Regions from separate parts of the Anaerobacillus sp. 63XJN7_4_ISO-PGPR-S23-413 genome, predicted to be linked through region 1. Evidence: riboswitches for the same ligand, from Rfam matches in the RefSeq annotation. Region 1 holds a riboswitch; each other region holds the start of a gene.
What was found. A riboswitch is a leader RNA that binds a small molecule or an ion and turns the genes downstream of it on or off. The one in region 1 is predicted to bind S-adenosylmethionine.
Positions count from the first base shown of each region.

Region 1 (4,748 bases):
AGCTTATTCCATTAGGATGGTCTGATGATGAGTTGGATGAGCGGGTGAAAGAAGGCACTGAAATTGAATTTTGTGCAAATGCGATCAAGAAGGAATTTGTGGATTCTCGAGACATTACGATTACGCTACCAGATGTAACGTTTGGTGAGAAAATGGAGATTGATCTTGGTGGTGTCACGTGTATTCTTCAGCCTGTTGGGGGCGATCACGCGGCTGATTCGGTTGTGATTTATATGAAGGAAGAGAAAATCCTTTTTCTTGGAGACTGCTTTTATCCTGATATTTTTTCAGAAAAAGTCAACTACACTGTTAACATAACAAATCGACTGCTTGATCAGTTAGAAAGCTTTGAGGCAGAATGGTTCATCTTATCACACGGGGAGGCAATCTCTAAGGAGGATTTTAAGAACGAAGTGAACCTTTTACGTGCTGTTGCTTCTATTACTGAGGAGTGCAATGGTGATGTTACACGTATGCAAAAGTTGTATGAGCATAACGTTGGCAGAGACTCACGCGAAGAGGAGCTTGAAGTGATTCAAGAATTTGCTAACGGGTATACGATGTAAAAAGCGCTAGTTGGAATGACTTTCTTCAAAGAACGGAGTGGGGTGTATGGCAATCATTCATGTGGAAAATGCTTATTACACACGTGAGAAACAGATGATTTTATCCGATATTTCTTTTTCCGTAGAGAAAGGCCAGCATCAGGCCATTATCGGATTAAATGGATCAGGTAAAACGACACTACTTCAGTTAATTCACGGCTCTATCTGGCCACTGCTTCGCTATGATCCCGTCGTTGAAGTATTGGGGTATCGTCTTGGAAAAACTGATTTGAGTGAACTTAGAAAATCTATTGGCTGGGTGAGCAACGCTTTCACTGAGCGTATCTCTCCGATGCAGGAAGTGACAGATGTTGTGATTAGCGGGAAGTTTGCCTCAGCTGGACTTTATGAGCAGGTGACGGAACAGGAAGAATCGCAAGCGATGAAGATGATGCAGGAATGGGGGATTGCTCATTTACGCGGTAAACCTTTTCGAATTTGCTCTCAAGGTGAGAAGCAGAAAGTCCTGATAGCGAGAGCTTTGATGTCTTCGCCAAAGCTTCTTATTCTAGATGAACCGTGCAACGGACTTGATCTGTATTCACGCGAACAGTTATTAGCTCAGGTTGAACGCCTTGGAAAAGAGGAAGAGGGTCCAACCATATTGTATATCACTCATCATATTGAGGAGATTTGTCCCGTATTCACTCACGCTATGATTATGGAAAATGGTCGAATTGCAGTGAATGGCAAGAAGAAAGATGTGTTAACAGCTGAACATCTTAGTAAAAGTATGGGCGTCCCTTTAGAAGTGACGTGGAACAGAGAGCGACCTTGGGTTCAGGTGATTTCAAATGAGATGAAGCCAGCTTATCCATCTGCATAAGGACCGTGTATCTCAAAAATGGCCAAATTCGTTCATCGTCAAAAGGAGGTATGTATTGAAGGATTTTGCTTCGCTAACCCATAAAGAAATTGCGATTCGATATACGGTATTGACGCTGTTTCTATCGTCTACCATTTTTATAGTGGATTACGACCTTCCACTCTGGGCGTATGTCATATGCATGCTTCTATCGATATTTGGTATTGCGGTGAACTTGTTGAAATGGAAACGTGGGAAAAAAGTTAACGTCACATTTAAAGATCATGTCATTCGCTCCTGCGTTTTTTCTTTCATAGCTTTTCTCTTGTTGGTGCTGCCTTTTGACTACTCCAGTTGGTTGATGATTCTTATGATTCTATCTCTTGTCATGGCGAATACGATTGATTTCATGCGCATTCGGAATAGGATACAAGAGGGACAACGGCAGGGATAAAAGACCTGAATCATTTGGATTATTTTTCATGAAGATTGCTGGTGTTAGCAGCATTTAGTTAATTGAATGATGATAATTTTCTAATAATATATTGACTTTTATTCGATCACGAGATAACATTTGAACCAATCATTGTCATATACAATTTGATAGCAACATTTCTTATCAAGAGAGGTGGAGGGACTGGCCCTATGAAGCTTCGGCAACCGATGAGATGATCCTTCATCTCATACTGTGCCAAATCCAGCAGGTTTATCCTGAAAGATAAGAAGACTGGCTTCGTACTTACAAACCTTTCTTCTTATGTTTTGAGAAGAGAGGTTTTTTGTGTTGAATGGGTTAGGGGGAATGCAGACGAATTTATTTGCTATTAATTCCGAGTAAACTACTTTCATTACATTGAATTAAATTTGAGTATTGTGAGGTGGATTGTATTGCAGTTACAGGTTGTGAATAGCCCTTTTGACAAAGAACAATCGGAGCTTTTAAATCGTCTCTTACCAACATTAAATCAGACGCAGAAAATATGGCTGAGCGGATACCTTTCCGTACCAGGTAGCTCTGAAGCTGCGGCAGCTACTGAGACGGTTGCTCAAGGTGTTTCTGCTTCAGAAGCATTCTCTAAACAAGAAGCAAAAACACGTGAGCTTACGATTCTCTATGGCTCACATACTGGCAATTGTCAGTCACTAGCGGAATCTTTCTTTGAGCGATTGGAAAACGAGAAATACAACGTTACCCTTTCATCGCTTGATGATTTTAAGCCAAAGTCGCTTAAAAAAGTAGAAGATTTATTATTGATTACAAGCACCCACGGAGATGGCGATCCTCCTGATAATGCGTTAAGCTTCCATGACTTTGTTCAAAGTAAGAGAGCCCCTGAATTAGATGGTCTCAGATTCTCAGTCTTATCACTTGGTGATAGCTCCTATGAATTTTTCTGCCAAACCGGGAAAGATTTTGACAAGCGCTTTGAAGAATTAGGTGCAACAAGGCTCTATCCTCGTGTAGATTGTGATCTTGATTTCGAAGAGCCGGCAGAAGAGTGGTTCGAAGGCGTGACGGGAGTATTGAAAGAAGATCAGTCTACGAGAGAATCGACTTCTGAAACAAAACCTGATGAGTCGAATCAGACGTATTCCAGAACGAATCCATTCAAAGCCGAAATTCTTGAGAATGTTAATTTGAATGGACGTGGATCGAATAAAGAAACACGGCACATTGAGCTTGATCTTGAAGGATCGAACCTTGATTATGAGCCGGGTGATAGCCTTGGTATTTACCCGGAGAATGATACTGCTCTTGTCCGTCAGCTAATCGATGAACTGAACTGGAAGCGAGAAGAACAGGTTATGGTGAACAAAAAGGGTGACGTTCAGCCACTTGAAGAAGCTTTAACGAAAACATATGAGATTACGAGTCTCACAAAGCCATTGCTCAAGAAGATTGCAGAGCTGACATCAAGTTTTGAGCTTAAGCGCATGGTTGAAGCGGAAGGCGAAGAACTAAGAACATACCTTTACGGTAGAGATTTAATTGATTTGGTGAAGGACTACGGACCGTGGACCGTCTCGGCACAGGAGTTCGTAAACGTTCTGCGCAAAATTCCGGTTCGTCTTTATTCGATCGCAAGCAGTTCAAACGCAAATCCAGATGAAGTTCATCTCACAATTGGGGCACTAAGGTATGATGCACATGGTCGAGCTCGTACGGGCGTATGCTCTGGCCAATGCGCAGAGCGCTCACAAGCGGGGGATACACTCCCAATATTTGTGCAGCGAAATCAAAACTTTAGACTTCCGGATCATCCTGACACCCCTATCATTATGATAGGCGCAGGTACTGGCGTAGCGCCGTACCGGGCATTCTTACAAGAGCGAGAAGAAAGTGGCGCAAGTGGAGAAACGTGGCTATTCTTTGGTGAACAGCATTTTGTCACAGACTTTCTTTATCAAGTCGAATGGCAGAAGTGGTTGAAAGATGGGGTGCTTTCTCGTATGGACGTGGCGTTTTCTCGTGATTCAGAAGAGAAAGTGTATGTTCAGCACCGCATGCTCGAGCGAAGTAAAGAACTATACGAGTGGCTGCAAGAGGGTGCGCACGTCTACGTATGTGGAGATGAAAAGTATATGGCAAAAGACGTTCACGTGGCACTCGTTAACATCTTAGAGCAACAGGGGAATTTCAGTGAGTCAGAAGCAGAAGCTTATCTTGCAGATCTACGTAACGCGAAACGCTACCAGCGCGATGTGTACTAAGCGCATCAGGGAAGGAGATTGATCATGTCGAAAAAGACGGTAACAGAAGACGGCAAACCGAGTGAAATGGAGAAAATCAAAGACGAAAGTGATTACTTACGCGGATCGCTTGTGAAAAGCTTTGCGGATCCCATCACCGCTTCCATCCCAGACGCAGATACAAAACTATTAAAATTTCATGGGAGCTATATGCAAGATGATCGCGATATTCGTCAGGAGCGAAAACAGCAGAAGCTTGAACCAGCTTATCAGTTTATGGTTCGAGTGCGACTACCTGGTGGAGTAGCTAACCCAGAGCAATGGCTAGTAATGGATGATCTTGCGAATCAATACGGAAATGGGACGTTAAAGCTAACGACGCGCCAAACGTTCCAAATGCATGGGATCTTAAAGTGGAATATGAAAAAAAGCATTCAGGCAATGGACCAGGTTCTGATGGATTCTCTTGCGGCATGCGGTGACGTGAATCGGAATGTGATGTGTAATGCCAATCCCTATCAATCTGATATTCATGCCGAGGTGCATGGATGGGCACGGAAGTTAAGCGATGATCTCTTACCGAGAACGAGAGCGTACCATGAAATCTGGTTAGATGAAGAAAAAGTGCTTGATCGAAAAGAAGAGGA
Region 1 covers NZ_CM149688.1:1,311,432-1,316,179, forward strand. The annotation lists gene AC0VYO_RS07190 (MBL fold metallo-hydrolase) at 1-566, shown strand, start outside; gene AC0VYO_RS07195 (ABC transporter ATP-binding protein) at 613-1,431, shown strand; gene AC0VYO_RS07200 (hypothetical protein) at 1,487-1,864, shown strand; SAM riboswitch class I at 2,024-2,135, shown strand; gene AC0VYO_RS07205 (assimilatory sulfite reductase (NADPH) flavoprotein subunit) at 2,299-4,122, shown strand; gene cysI (assimilatory sulfite reductase (NADPH) hemoprotein subunit) at 4,147-4,748, shown strand, end outside.

Region 2 (4,748 bases), 1.4 Mb from region 1:
ATCCCACAAATGCAATGATGAATGACGCAATGATCAGGCACCATAATAGAATATCCACGCTTTTAACCTCCCTTCAACTTGACTCTATTTTAGCGGAGATGTCACTTTTCTTCTATATAATGATAAAAAGAAGCAGAGGCATCCCTCTGCTTCCCACATTTATTCTTCTCCAATGACGGCTTCTGCAATATTCACCGCATGGTCACCAATACGCTCAAGGTTACTGATGATATCAACAAAAACAATTCCAGCACTTCCAGTACATTCACCCTCATTTAGACGAAGGATATGCTGCTTACGAAGCGTTCTTTCCATTTTGTCGATCTTATCTTCTAGCTTAACAACTTCCTGCGCCTTAGCTACATCCCATTTATCAAGTGCATCAAAGGCTTCATTGAGTGCAGAAAGAGTCAGATTAAACATTTCATCAAGGTCTTTCATAGCAACGTCAGTCATCTTCACTTTATTGCTTATTTGATAATCAACCAACTCAACAATATTCTCCATATGATCGCCAATACGCTCGATATCACGAACTGAGTCCATTAGCATACCGTGTCGTGTCGACTCATCTCCAGACAGAGAAGTTGCTGATAATTGGATAAGGTAATCTGTAATTTTATTATCCAGGTTGTTAATAGCTTCTTCATACTGAGCGGTTTTTTCAGCGCTCTTCTGACTCTTAGATGTTAAATAATTTGATGCTTCTTTAACACCCTTATAAGCAAATCCGCTCATTCGAATCACTTCTTCTTTAGCTTGTCCTAATGCAACAGATGGAGAGCGTTCGATAAATACTGGATCAAGGTGTTTTGGCTTATATTCAATCGTTGCATCATCACCAGGAATAATTTTTGTAACGAGATAGGCAAGTCCGGCAATGAATGGGAACTGGATAACAGTATTTGTAATGTTAAAGATCCCGTGTCCGAATGCAATCGTCATTTCCGGTGTTAAGTTTAATGCATCTCTTAAGTATTCAATAAACGGCGTATAGGCGAATAAGAATATTAGGAAAAGCGCCGTTCCAATTAAATTGAAAATAACGTGAGTCAGTGCTGTACGTCTAGCGGCAACGGATGCACCGATAGAAGCAAGAACTGCGGTAATCGTTGTACCGATATTATCTCCAAACAGAACTGGTAATGCAGCTTGAATATCCATTGCGTTCTGTGAATAAAGACCTTGCAATACACCAATTGTCGCACTGGAACTTTGTACAATGACAGTAAATACTGTACCGATCACAACGCCTAACAGTGGGTTCGAGCTCATGCTTACTGTTAATTCTTGGAAAGCCTCAAGGCTACGAAGTGGTTTCATTCCCGTACTCATTAATTCAAGTCCAAAGAACAACGCACCAAATCCGAAGACGATTTGACCAGCGTAGTTAATTTTCTTGTTTTTAAAGAAGAAAATTAACAAAGAACCGATGGCTATAATTGGAAGTGCGTAATCTTTAATAGGAAAACCAATAATAAATGCTGTAACAGTTGTACCAATGTTCGCACCCATTACAACGCCAATTGCTTGCTTCAGAGTCATAAATCCTGCGTTAACAAGACCGACTGTTAAAACCGTTGTTCCTGAACTACTTTGTATGAGAATAGTTACAATGACCCCAGCGAGCACACCCATAAACGGGTTAGTCGTAAAACGATCGAGAATGTCTCTTAATCGATCACCTGCTGATCGTTGAAGGCCGTCTCCCATATACTTTAGTCCAAACAGGAAAATACCAAGACCTCCCACAAACTGAAAGATCATCTCCTGAACGTTGAGTTCCATCATTTCAACCCCTTGCACTTATGTTTTATTTTTTTCGACAATACTCAACAAAGTCCCTTGTCTATTATCTACATCGCTCCCCCCTTTGTAAAGAGTTAATATAGATTTGTAAAGATATTATGCTGAAAACAAATTTATTTCAATAAAGTTTCACCAAGAATACTGTTCCCTTCTCTCTATATAAGATAAACTGATTGGGTGGAGAAACGCTCCACATTTAGAAAGGAGATTATTAATTTGAACGTTTTTAAACAACTTTACTACAGCTTATTTTCCCCTAAGATGATGGCCAGATTCCGTTTTCAAAAGCTAGGCAAGCCAATATTGTACGTGTTTTTACTTATGTTCCTTTCTTCTGTGCCAGTAGGAATTATGACGGCTCTATCCTTTACAAACGCTTATGAGGATCTCAAAACACATATGTCAGATCTACCAGAATTCACTTTAGAGGACGGATCTTTAACAAGTGAACAGTCTGAACCGCTTATTCGACAAAATGATGAAAATACTTTTATTTTTGATGCGACAGACCAGACAAAGCCTGATGATGTTGATCAATATGATTCCGTTATCGCATTCCTAAAAGATCGTGTAATCGTTGTAGATAGCGGTGCTAGACAGGAGTTTAATTACAGTAACTTTAGTTCGATGACTTTCACGAAGCAAGATGTTAATGAGCTAAGTAATAATCTGGACAACCTGCTCCCTATCTTTATTCCGTTACTGATATTCGTTATCTATTTGTTTCAAACCGGCCTTAAGTTTATAGGAGTTACCGTACTAGCTACAATTGGACTACTATTGAGAAGTATTACCGGAAGAAAAGCTTCTTATAAACAACTTTGGGTCTTATCTGTTTATTCAGTAACAATTCCAACGCTCTTCTTTGCGATTATGGCACTCATTAAAACAGCAGTCCCTTTAGGATTCCTACTTTATTGGATTGTGGCCATCATGCTACTTTATCTTACGATTAAAGAAATCCCGTTACCAAAAAAACGTGTAACGAACGAGCGAGCAAATGATTCAACAGAAGAAAAATTTTGATAATTTACTCAAATCCCTTGCTTTTCACTTTAAAGTGATGTAGATTATGAAAAAAGCGACACAATAAAATTCCATATATTTTCAATTCTTATCAAGAGAAGCAGAGGGACTGGCCCTATGAAGCTTCAGCAACCACCAGATATTTTCTGGTAAGGTGCTAACTCCAGCAAGTTGATTTCAACTTGGAAGATAAGAAGAAGAGCAACCAAAGTCTTCTTCTTATAGAGGGCTTTTTTTATTGCCCTTATTCAATGAAAAGGAGATTGATTATGTCGAATAAACAGTTAGAAACACTACTTGTCCAATTAGGTAATCATTCAGATACTAAAACCGGTGCGGTAAATCCTCCAGTGTACTTCTCCACATCGTATAGCCATGAAGGCATCGGTCAATCCACCGGATTCGATTATTCAAGAACCAAAAACCCGACACGATCCATTTTAGAATCCGCTATATCAGAACTCGAACATGGTGATCAGGGATTTGCTTTTAGTTCCGGAATGGCTGCGATTCAAGCAATCCTTGCCATATTCAAAAGCGGCGACCATATTCTCGTCTCAGATGATTTGTATGGTGGGACTTATCGATTATTTGCCCATGCTGAAAAACATTATGGTATCTCCTTCACATATTTTGATACACAAAGAAATGAACAACTTTCATCACTCCTAACTCACCGTACAAAAGCCATTTTTGTTGAAAATCCATCTAATCCATTAATGAAATTAACAGATCTTGAAAAAATTGCACGGATAGCAGAAAACAGGGACCTATTATTTATTGTAGACAATACTTTGTTCACCCCTCTTCTACAAAACCCACTACTGCTTGGGGCGGATATCGTCGTGCATAGTGCCACTAAGTATTTAGGCGGTCATAATGATATTCTCGCAGGGCTTGTGGTTGCAAAAGGTGAGAATATTTGCGCTGAAATCCAACAATACCAAAACGGTGCAGGCGCTGTGCTTTCTCCTTTTGATTCCTGGTTATTAATGAGAGGCATGAAAACCTTGCCACTCAGAATGAAGCAGCATGAAGAGAATGCCAGAAAGGTAACTGAATTTTTAACAAATCATGAAGCAATAACAGACGTTTTTTATCCAGATAAAGGTGGGATGCTTTCTTTCAGATTGCGGTCCGAAGAATGGGTAGATCTCTTTCTTAGAAAATTAACACTTGTCACATTTGCTGAAAGTCTTGGAGGGGTAGAAAGCTTTATCACATATCCTTCAACGCAAACTCATGCTGAGATACCAGAAGACATCAGACTTGAAAAAGGGGTGTGCAATCGACTGCTACGTTTCTCTGTTGGGATTGAAAACATTGATGACTTAATACAGGACCTGAATCAAGCATTGTCCATTTTTGAAGAGGAGGTTGTTCAAATTGACAAATACTGATTATACATTTCAAACAAAACTTCTTCATAACGATCACAAATTTGATAAAGCTACGGGAGCTGTTAGCGTCCCTATCCAACAGGCTTCTACATTTCATCAGATGGATTTTGACCAACCTGGAAAATACGATTACAGTCGTTCAGGCAACCCCACTCGCGAAGCGCTTGAAGAAACAATTGCCAATCTTGAAGGTGGGGTTAAGGGATTTGCGTTTGCTTCTGGGATGGCCGCTATCGCCACCTCGTTTATGCTCCTTTCACAAAACGATCACGTTCTTATATCTGAAGACGTCTACGGTGGGACGTATCGCATGATTCATGACGTTCTCGGGAGATTTGGAATTAAACATACTTTTGTAGACATGACAGATTTAAATGAAGTGGCGAGAGGTATTCAATCCAATACTAAAGTAATCTATATCGAAACGCCTTCTAATCCTTTGCTGAAGGTAACTGACATTCAAGCCGTTGTTAAATTAGCTAAAGCGAATAATTGTTTAACATTTGTCGATAA
Region 2 covers NZ_CM149688.1:2,744,338-2,749,085, forward strand. The annotation lists gene AC0VYO_RS14555 (DUF456 domain-containing protein) at 1-58, opposite strand, end outside; gene AC0VYO_RS14560 (Na/Pi cotransporter family protein) at 160-1,788, opposite strand; gene AC0VYO_RS14565 (DUF1189 domain-containing protein) at 2,026-2,835, shown strand; SAM riboswitch class I at 2,921-3,031, shown strand; gene AC0VYO_RS14570 (methionine biosynthesis PLP-dependent protein) at 3,105-4,235, shown strand; gene metC (cystathionine beta-lyase) at 4,222-4,748, shown strand, end outside.
Region 2: it holds a riboswitch for S-adenosylmethionine, as region 1 does, so the genes downstream of both, AC0VYO_RS14570 (methionine biosynthesis PLP-dependent protein) here and AC0VYO_RS07205 (assimilatory sulfite reductase (NADPH) flavoprotein subunit) in region 1, are expected to answer to the same signal.

Region 3 (4,748 bases), 2.0 Mb from region 1:
CAATTGAAATACGTGTGAACGGACGCCTTGGTTCTGGGGTGACCGCTAAAGATTTAATTCTTGCTGTTATTGCTAAATTTGGTGTTAATGCAGGTACTGGCGCGGTTGTGGAGTACACAGGCGAAGCGATTCGAAATATGACAATGGAAGAACGTATGACTGTTTGTAACATGTCAATTGAAGCTGGCGCAAAAGCAGGGCTTATTAGCCCAGATGAGACTACCTTTTCCTATTTAAAAGGAAAAAGACATGTTCCAGAAGATTTTGATCGAGCTGTTGCTGAGTGGAAAGAGCTCGCATCTGATCCAGGGGCAACGTATGATGAAGTGCTCGAAATTGGAGCTGACGAAATCGAGCCACAAGTAACATGGGGGACGAACCCTTCAATGGGATCTTCTGTTTATGCTCGCGTTCCTTTCCCTGAGGATTATGCAGATCCAGGTGACCAAAAAGCAATTAAGCAAGCACTTGCCTATATGGATCTTAAACCGGGAACGCCTATTCAGAATATAGATATTCAATATGTTTTCATCGGATCGTGTACGAATTCACGATTAAGTGATCTGCGCTCAGCTGCTGATATTGTTCGTGGTCGAAAAGTTCATGAAGGTGTGACAGCTCTCGTAGTACCTGGATCTAAATCAGTGAAGGATGCAGCTGAAGCAGAAGGGTTAGATACGATCTTTAAAGAAGCTGGGTTTGAGTGGCGAGAAGCAGGATGTAGCATGTGTCTTGCGATGAATGATGACATTGTTCCACCAGGCGAGCGCTGCGCGTCTACATCTAACCGTAATTTTGAAGGGCGTCAGGGGAATGGCGCTAGAACACATCTTGTCAGCCCAGCTATGGCTGCAGCTGCTGCCATTGAAGGCCGATTTACAGACGCTAGAAAAATAAAACCTCTTGTAGTGTAAAAGGAGTGAGACGTCCTGGAACCGATTAATAAATACAAAGGGATCGTTTATCCCCTTGAGCAGGTTAACGTAGATACAGATCAAATTATTCCGAAGCAGTTTTTAAAGAGAATTGAACGGCAAGGCTTTGGTCAGTTTCTTTTTTACAATTGGCGGTTTGATGATGATGGTCAACCGCGTGAAGATTTTAATTTGAACGAACAACAATACCAGCATGCTTCTATTCTAGTGTCGGGTAAAAACTTTGGGTGTGGTTCATCAAGAGAACATGCTCCATGGGCCCTTCTAGATTATGGGTTTCGAATTGTCATTGCGACAAGCTTTGCTGATATCTTTTATAACAACTGTGTAAAAAACGGTATACTTCCTATCGCTCTTGATCAAGAAACGATCTCGGAGCTTTTTCAAAAAGCAAAGGATGGATACGAACTTAGCGTAGACCTAAGTAAACAGCAAGTAATTGATGGAGAAGGACTAAATGCGTCGTTCGAGATCGATCCTTATTGGAAAGAAATGCTGTTAAATGGATGGGATGAAGTGTCTCGAACTTTATCTCTCGAAGATAAAATTAAATTATATGAAGAAAAACAACTTGTAGGAGAGTGAATGACGTTGGGAATTACCAGGAGAAATATAACGTTCATGTCGTAAAAGCAATGGAGAATTTGCTGGAAGCCGTCCACAGGACCCCGCTTCAGCAGTCGACAACGCTTAATGATTATACAAATAAAGATGTCTTCATGAAGATGGAAAACCTTCAACGAACGGGTTCCTTCAAACTTCGAGGTGCCTATAACAAAGTTGCGTCGCTAACGGATATTGAGGCAGCGCGAGGGATTGTTGCTGCATCGGCTGGAAACCATGCTCAGGGAGTGGCGCTTTCTGCTAGAGAGCGTGGAATTAAAGCTAAGATTTATATGCCCGTCCATACACCGACAAGCAAAATTGATGCGACGCGATCTTATGGAGCAGAGGTTGTTCTTGAAGGAGAATCGTATAACGAAGCGTTTAGTGGAGCGGATCGTGAGCGTGTTGAGAAAGGGGCCACATTCGTTCATGCTTTCGATGATCCTGAAGTAATGGCAGGACAGGGAACGGTTGCACTCGAAATGATGCAACAATGTCCTGACTTAGATACGATTCTCGTACCTGTTGGAGGTGGAGGATTGTTAGCTGGAATGGCGATGGCGATTAAGTCGTTCTTTCCTCACGTGAAAATCATCGGAGTCCAGGCTTCTGAAGCATCTGCGACATGGAATCGATTTAAAGGTACTGGTCCTCTTGTCCTTCAATCTGTCAAATCGATTGCAGACGGTATTTCTGTGAAAGAAGCTGGAAAATTAACTTTTCCAATTATTGAAGAGCTTGTTGATGATATGCTAACCGTGTCAGAAGAAGAAATTGCTGCAGCGATTGTCTTTATGCTTGAGAGACACAAAACGCTTGTAGAAGGTGCGGGTGCTGCATCGATAGCTGCTGTCTTATGCAAGTCAAATCGTTTAGAAGGTAAGAGAATTGGTGTTGTTGTTAGTGGAGGGAATGCGGATCTTGCGAAAATATCCCTTTATAAACAACTTTCTCAACGAGCGAAAACCATCAGGCGAATAAGCTGATGGTTTTCTAATGGGATTCAAAGTATATATTTTAGATTATTCCGACTTTTTGCTCAGTAATTGACACTCATAAAGTACCATGCTAGAATTCATTTAGCACTTAACCACAGTAAAGTAATTACAACTATATATCTCTTATTCAGAGAGGTGGAGGGACTGGCCCTATGAAGCCCGGCAACCGTCAAACGACTCGTTTGAAAAGGTGCCAATTCCTGCAAAGCGACTGCTTTGAGAAATGAGAGGAAGACATCGATTTATCAAATGCCTTTCTGCTCAAAGCAGAAGGGCATTTTTTTACTTTACTATACAAAGTGATAAGCGAATTAGGCTTCTAAGTGCACAGAAATAAAGAACAAAGGCATGGGACTGAAGTCCTTTTTCAGGTAGCTGATCATGCAAATGCATAAAGGATGTGAGACATGTGATTGAGCTTAAAGGCATTAATAAGACCTTCTTTTCGAAATCCGGGAAGGTGGAAGCCGTTAAGGATGTTAACCTTGAAGTCAAAAAAGGCGAAATATTTGGTGTTATTGGCTACAGTGGTGCTGGGAAAAGTACGCTAATTCGAATGCTTAACCTTCTTGAGAGACCTACTGATGGGACAGTCACAGTGGCTGGTAATAATCTATCTTCTCTTAATGGGAAAGATCTTCGTGCAGCAAGACAGGAAATCGGTATGATTTTCCAGCATTTTAATATTCTCTGGTCAAGAACGGTACGTGATAACATCGCCTTTCCTCTTGAAATATCAGGTGTTCCGAAAGAAAAGAGAATGAAGCGTGTTGATGAATTAATTAACCTTGTTGGACTCGAAGGTAGGGAAGGAGCTTATCCTTCACAGCTAAGTGGTGGACAAAAGCAGCGAGTGGGAATTGCGAGAGCACTTGCTAACAATCCAAAGGTTTTGCTTTGTGATGAAGCTACTTCTGCTTTAGATCCTAAAACGACGGATAGCATTCTAGAACTTCTGACTGAAATTAATCAGAAACTTGGCCTAACGATTGTCCTCATCACGCATGAAATGCACGTCATACGCAAAATTTGCCATCGTGTAGCCGTTATGGAGAATGGACGAGTAGTGGAGAATGGTTCTGTCCTTGAAGTTTTCCACCATCCGCAGGAAGAGATTACGAAAGACTTTGTTAATCAGCTAAGCGAGCCTGAAGAAATGAAGGAATCGATTGCACATCTGGCAACGAGTCAGGATGGAGAACTTGTTCAGTTTACTTTTGTGAAAGGAAAAACAGGTTCACCACTTGTGACAGAGTTGATTCGTGAATTTGATGTGGAAGTCAACATTATTCAAGGGAAGATTTCTCATACACAGGATGGTCCTTATGGAAAACTTTCTGTGTTCCTTAAAGGGGAACCAGCTGTGGTAGAAAAGGCCTTGAATTATGTGCAGGCCCAAGGTGTTAAAGCGGAGGTGATTACGAATGACTGAATCGTTATTTCCTAACGTCAGGTGGGAATCTATGTGGGAAGCCACTCTACAAACAGCGTACATGACGGCAATTTCGGTTCTGGCAACGTTTATTCTCGGAATCCTCCTTGGTTTATTGTTGTTTCTAACAGGTAGAGGGAACATATGGGAAAACAAATTTGTGAATAGTATTATTGCCGGAGTCGTGAACTTATTTCGCTCCATACCATTTATCATTTTGATTATCTTGCTGATCCCTCTTTCGGTTTACATTATAGGGACGATGCTAGGTGCTAATGCTGCCCTTCCAGCCCTTATTGCAGGAGCGGCGCCATTTTATGCGAGAATGGTTGAAATTGCTTTACGTGAAGTAGATAAAGGGGTCATTGAAGCTTCTCAGTCAATGGGAGCATCCAATGGTTCGATTATTTTTAAAGTGCTTCTACCAGAAGCAATGCCAGCCCTTATTTCAGGGATTACTGTGACGGCGATAGCTCTTGTAAGCTACACCGCTATGGCTGGTGTTGTAGGCGCAGGGGGTCTCGGAAACCTAGCTTATCTTGAAGGTTTCCAAAGGAATAATCCTGATGTGACACTTGTTGCAACAGTATTGATATTAGTAATTGTTGCGATTCTTCAGGTTTGTGGAGACATTGCAACACGAGTAATAGACAAAAGATAATGAGGAGAAAAGGAGAGATTATGATGAAAAAGTTTTTATCGCTAATCGTAGTTCTTGCTCTTGCAGTGCTTGCTGCGTGTGGGAATAATGGCGGAAGCAGCGAAGGTTCTGGTGAC
Region 3 covers NZ_CM149688.1:3,345,785-3,350,532, reverse strand. The annotation lists gene leuC (3-isopropylmalate dehydratase large subunit) at 1-914, shown strand, start outside; gene leuD (3-isopropylmalate dehydratase small subunit) at 930-1,520, shown strand; gene ilvA (threonine ammonia-lyase) at 1,517-2,527, shown strand; SAM riboswitch class I at 2,660-2,769, shown strand; gene AC0VYO_RS17535 (methionine ABC transporter ATP-binding protein) at 2,949-3,971, shown strand; gene AC0VYO_RS17530 (methionine ABC transporter permease) at 3,964-4,632, shown strand; gene AC0VYO_RS17525 (MetQ/NlpA family ABC transporter substrate-binding protein) at 4,656-4,748, shown strand, end outside.
Region 3: it holds a riboswitch for S-adenosylmethionine, as region 1 does, so the genes downstream of both, AC0VYO_RS17535 (methionine ABC transporter ATP-binding protein) here and AC0VYO_RS07205 (assimilatory sulfite reductase (NADPH) flavoprotein subunit) in region 1, are expected to answer to the same signal.

Region 4 (4,748 bases), 1.4 Mb from region 1:
GCCAGGTTAAGTTATTGTTCACTGTCATCTCAAATCTCCCCCTTATGCGTTCACTGTCTTCTCACTCATCCCTTTAATTAATACCTCCACTACCTCAGGACGACTGAATGTTGCTGGAGGCTGCTCCCCATTTCGTAAAAGGGCACGTACTTTAGTACCTGATAAAATGACGTGATGTTCTTTTCCATGAGGGCACGTTTTGGCCGAAGCCATGCTATCGCACTTCTCGCAGTAGAAACTGTGTTCAAAAAAGAGTGGTGTAATTCCTAATTCCTCGCTTGTAAATTGACTAAAGATTCTCTGGGCATCATAAGTGCCATAGTAATCACCTACTCCGGCATGATCTCTCCCCACAATAAAATGTGTGCATCCAAAGTTTTTTCGAACAAGCGCATGAAAGATTGCCTCTCTTGGCCCTGCATAGCGCATAGCAGCAGGAAAGACACCAAGGTGCACACGATCTTCAGGGTAATAGTTCTTAAGTAGAACTTCATAACTTTCCATTCGAATTTCTGCTGGTATATCATCTGATTTGGTTTCACCTACAAGAGGATTCAAGAACAAGCCATCCACTGTTTCAAGTGCGGTCTTTTGAATATACTCGTGCGCTCGATGAACCGGATTTCTTGTTTGAAATCCTACAACTTTCTTCCAGCCCTGACGTTCAAAATACTCTCTTGTTTCAGATGGATCATAATGATAGCGGTCAAACTTGCCTTTTTCGGTTCTTTTAATAAGCGTAATTGGTCCACCAATGTAAACATCTGGTCTATCGTAAACTTTTTTCACTCCTGGATGTTCACTGTCCTCTGTTAAATACACGTGGCGCCCCTCCACTCCCTTATCAGGAGTATATTTGGATTCCACTTCTATTGTGCCGTACACAGTCCCATTATTAGTTAACTTCACTTTATCACCAATTGCGATCTCAGCAGCTCGTTCGTGCGTAACTGGCAACGTAATAGGAATGCTCCATGGCAACCCGCTTTCTAATTTGAGGTGATGAACGACTGACGTATACTCATTTTCATTAAGAAAACCAGTTAACGGACTATACGCTCCTGTTCCGATTAATTCCAGATCACTTAACGCAGTAGCGTCTAACTCAATTTCTTGAATAATCCCATCAATTTCAGTATTAGGTTTGTAACGGTTAATCAATGTTCCTCCATGCGCGTTAATTGTTGCCATCTTAATCCCTCCAAATTGAATTTATTATAAGCTTCCTTCGTCTTGTAATGTTCTCTTTTGAGAGCGAATCGATCGAATTAAACTTCCTGACCCAAGCGTCGCTAGAATAACGCTGCCAATTGCAATTAATGTATATAAATCACTTTCTAAAAAAAGTTTGATCATACTATAAGAAATAACTAAAGAAAAAACCGGTGAAACTGCCCAAACTTTAATCATTCGCGTAATGACATCTTTCTGCCAAAGCTGAAATCCATCTTTAGCAGTTCCGATACCAATGATCGATGAGGTGGTAATCTGGGTAAGCGGCACCGGAATCCCAAATAAGGAAGCTCCAATCACAAGTCCAGCGCTCGTACCTGATATAGCACAACCTTCACCAAGTGAAAATTTTGTGATGCGATAACCATTCGTTTCAATGACACGTTTACCAAAAACTAAAGCACCTAAAGCAACAAAAGCTCCCCCAAAAAATGCGCCGTGAGAAAGGGATAAAACTCCCGCTCCAACTAGCGGTCCAATCGCATTTGCGACGTTATTCATTCCCGCTGAAAAGGCTTCTAGAAAACCGGCTACAATTAAAAAAATGGTGAGTGGCTTTTGCCACTTTGAAGTAAGATTGATTCTTTGTTTTAAAAGACCAAAAATTTTCCCAACACTGAGAGCTGTCGCAAAAGCAATAACCGGTATAACGATCCACAACAACATAATGAACATCACATTCTGAAAGTACAAAGCACGGTAAGCAATACCAACTCCTACCACTGCGCCCACAGTAACTTCACTTGTTGATAATGGAATCCCCATCATATTTGCTAGAAAGAGCGCTGTTGTAGCTGAAATAAAAATAATCAAGATAACCTTTAGACTGAGTACGGAAGAAGGTATAATGCCACTCCCCATTGTTTTAATAACATTACCTCCACCTAATGTGGCACCACCAACAATCCCAATCGCACAAACACTCAGTGCTACGCTTCTTCTTTTAATCGCTCCAGCCCCGTAAGCCACTCCCATCGATGCCGCAGCTCCACTAGCCCCAATATTCATAGCAAAAAAGAGAGCCACTGTAATAACTAGGGTTGTCATGACCGTCACCGATTTGGTGCTGAATCAAAATGCAAGCCGCATTCCGTTTTTTCCTGATTTGCCCATCTCCCAGCTCTAGAATCACTACCTTCCAATACTCTTTCAGTGCATACCGCACATCCTATACTTGGGTACCCTTTATCATGAAGAGGATTGTATGGTAAATCCTTTTCGTACACGTACCTCCAAACATCTTTCCATGTCCAATGAATAAGTGGACAAACCTTAATCGACTGAAACTTATCATCTCTATTGAAATAATTTGTCTTTTGTCTGAGTGGCGACTGCTCTCTCCTTAAACCTGAGATCCATGCACTTACATGATCTAATTCTTCATGCAATGGTATGATTTTCCTCAAGTTGCAGCACTGTCCCGGGTCTCGCTCCCATAGAGCATCCCCTTTACTTAATGCCTGTTCTTCGACCGACTCCTTTGGTTGCTTTAACTTAATATTTAGAGATGGATATTTAGCTTTCACTTTATTAATTAGCTCATAAGTCTCATCAAAATGGAGACCTGTATCCAGAAAAACAATCTTCGCGTTCTGGTTTACCCGGGAAATCAAATCAATTAGAACGACACCCTCAACACCGAAACTACAAGCATATACAATATCATCTTGGTAAATTTGATACGCCCACTCCAGAACTTCAAGAGCCCCTTTCGTTTCTGATTCAACGTCGAATTCAGGTTCCTTACCCGACCAATTATTATAGAACCAATTCATTTCTAACCCTCCCAATTCCGATCAAGGAAATATATTTAAAAGTTTAAAAAAAGAGGCGGTTCTAACCTTTAGGGTTAGAACCGCCTCTAGTTTCTCTAGTCAGCGCCAATATTAAAGTCGTTCTTTTTCTTTTCTTTCAAGTTGAACAACTTTCCCATCTTGAACAACAAGCGTAATTGACCCAAATTTTAACGAACTTAGCATTCGTTCTATACGTACAGCAACGTCTGAAAAATTCTGGTCTTTCGTTCCCATCATGCAACCTCCCTTAGTCGTAATAATCATGAGGAGAAGCTTATAAATGAAAAAAGCCTTCCCAAATTGGAAAGACAGATCAGGTTACCTTAATTCACCTTATCTTCCAAAATGGACTCCATTTTGCTGGAAGTAGCACCTTGCCAATCAGGCAGGTTGCTGGACGTCAACGGGCCAGTCCCTCGGTCTCTCTTGATAAGTTATTTTCTAAATCTTAACTATTATCTAACAATATGTCAACCCTAGTTTAGAGATCGGGATAAAGGGATTAGAAAAGAATATGAAAAAAACCCCGAATCTATGACTCGGGGACCATTTTTAAATTGGATGACGTTTACTTTCTTCTTTTTTCTCTTCTATTAAGATACGCGTACCATCTACAGACGTAATAACTACTGCCGTATCCTTGTCGATCCAACTTCCAACAGAAATGGCGCTGTACTTTTTCTCATTGACTTGTATTGTTCCACTTGGTCGAAATGGAGTAATTGTCATAGCCGATTCTCCAACTAAATTCTTATACTCAGCGTTCATGGAATTATACCCCATTTCACTGCTTAACCGATCCTTTAACGTCATTTTCGTCCACATAGAACGTGCGGGGAAAACACGCAAAAACAGGAATGAAGCAGCCGTACCAATTAAAAAACCACTAGAAACGAGAAGGCCATAAAGGAAAGTCGGAGAAGGAATGGCTACGGCTGTAACCATCATAATTAATCCAATCAAACCAAATGTACCATCATTGAGTAATTTCCCATCAAGAATAACTAAGCCTAAACCAACAGCAAACACAAGTCCCATCCAGAGAATTGATGATAAAGAAGTAAGATGGAAACTAAAATAAAATGTGAGCAATAGTATTCCGATCAATCCAAAAATACCTTTTACACGGACAAGTAACTCAGCAAACAAGAATAGCACGCTAAGTAAAACGATAAGAAAGCCAACTGCTGGCAAAGATAGAATCTCCATCCTCGCTCCCTCCTTTTCCTTCTTCTCTTATACGTTCAAAAGGGAAGAAAGTTTCAGTCACTTGTCACCTTACGATTGAAATACCCCTTTTATTCCATCAATAATCGCAATAAAGAAATCAATGATTTTTTGAATAAATGACTGTGTCTCGTCTTTATTTAAAAACTCGTCCAGGTTTTCTCTCGCGTTCTGCAACTGACTCTTCATTTGATCCCAATCAATATCAAGATTTTTCATTCGATTAAACAGTGCAACAAGACCATCCAACTCATCTTGAGTCAATTCAATACCTGAATCGTTAGCAATTTGTTTAATAACTGTTCTTAAATCATCTTCCGTCTCAGGTGGGTTTGTAGCAATTTCATCCTTAATCTTAGTCATTAGCTCTGTTGCTTTATCTGCGCCAATACTATCGCTCAATTTTGCAGTAGTGACAAGCTCTTCATTTGCTACTTGTTTTTGCTCCTCAGGTATCACTTCATCTGTGCTTAACTCATAAGCTTTGATTAA
Region 4 covers NZ_CM149688.1:2,757,898-2,762,645, forward strand. The annotation lists gene cysC (adenylyl-sulfate kinase) at 1-28, opposite strand, end outside; gene sat (sulfate adenylyltransferase) at 43-1,191, opposite strand; gene AC0VYO_RS14615 (inorganic phosphate transporter) at 1,216-2,280, opposite strand; gene AC0VYO_RS14620 (phosphoadenylyl-sulfate reductase) at 2,286-3,008, opposite strand; gene AC0VYO_RS14625 (YezD family protein) at 3,120-3,263, opposite strand; SAM riboswitch class I at 3,360-3,465, opposite strand; gene AC0VYO_RS14630 (NfeD family protein) at 3,582-4,238, opposite strand; gene AC0VYO_RS14635 (DUF1002 domain-containing protein) at 4,308-4,748, opposite strand, start outside.
Region 4: it holds a riboswitch for S-adenosylmethionine, as region 1 does, so the genes downstream of both, AC0VYO_RS14625 (YezD family protein) here and AC0VYO_RS07205 (assimilatory sulfite reductase (NADPH) flavoprotein subunit) in region 1, are expected to answer to the same signal.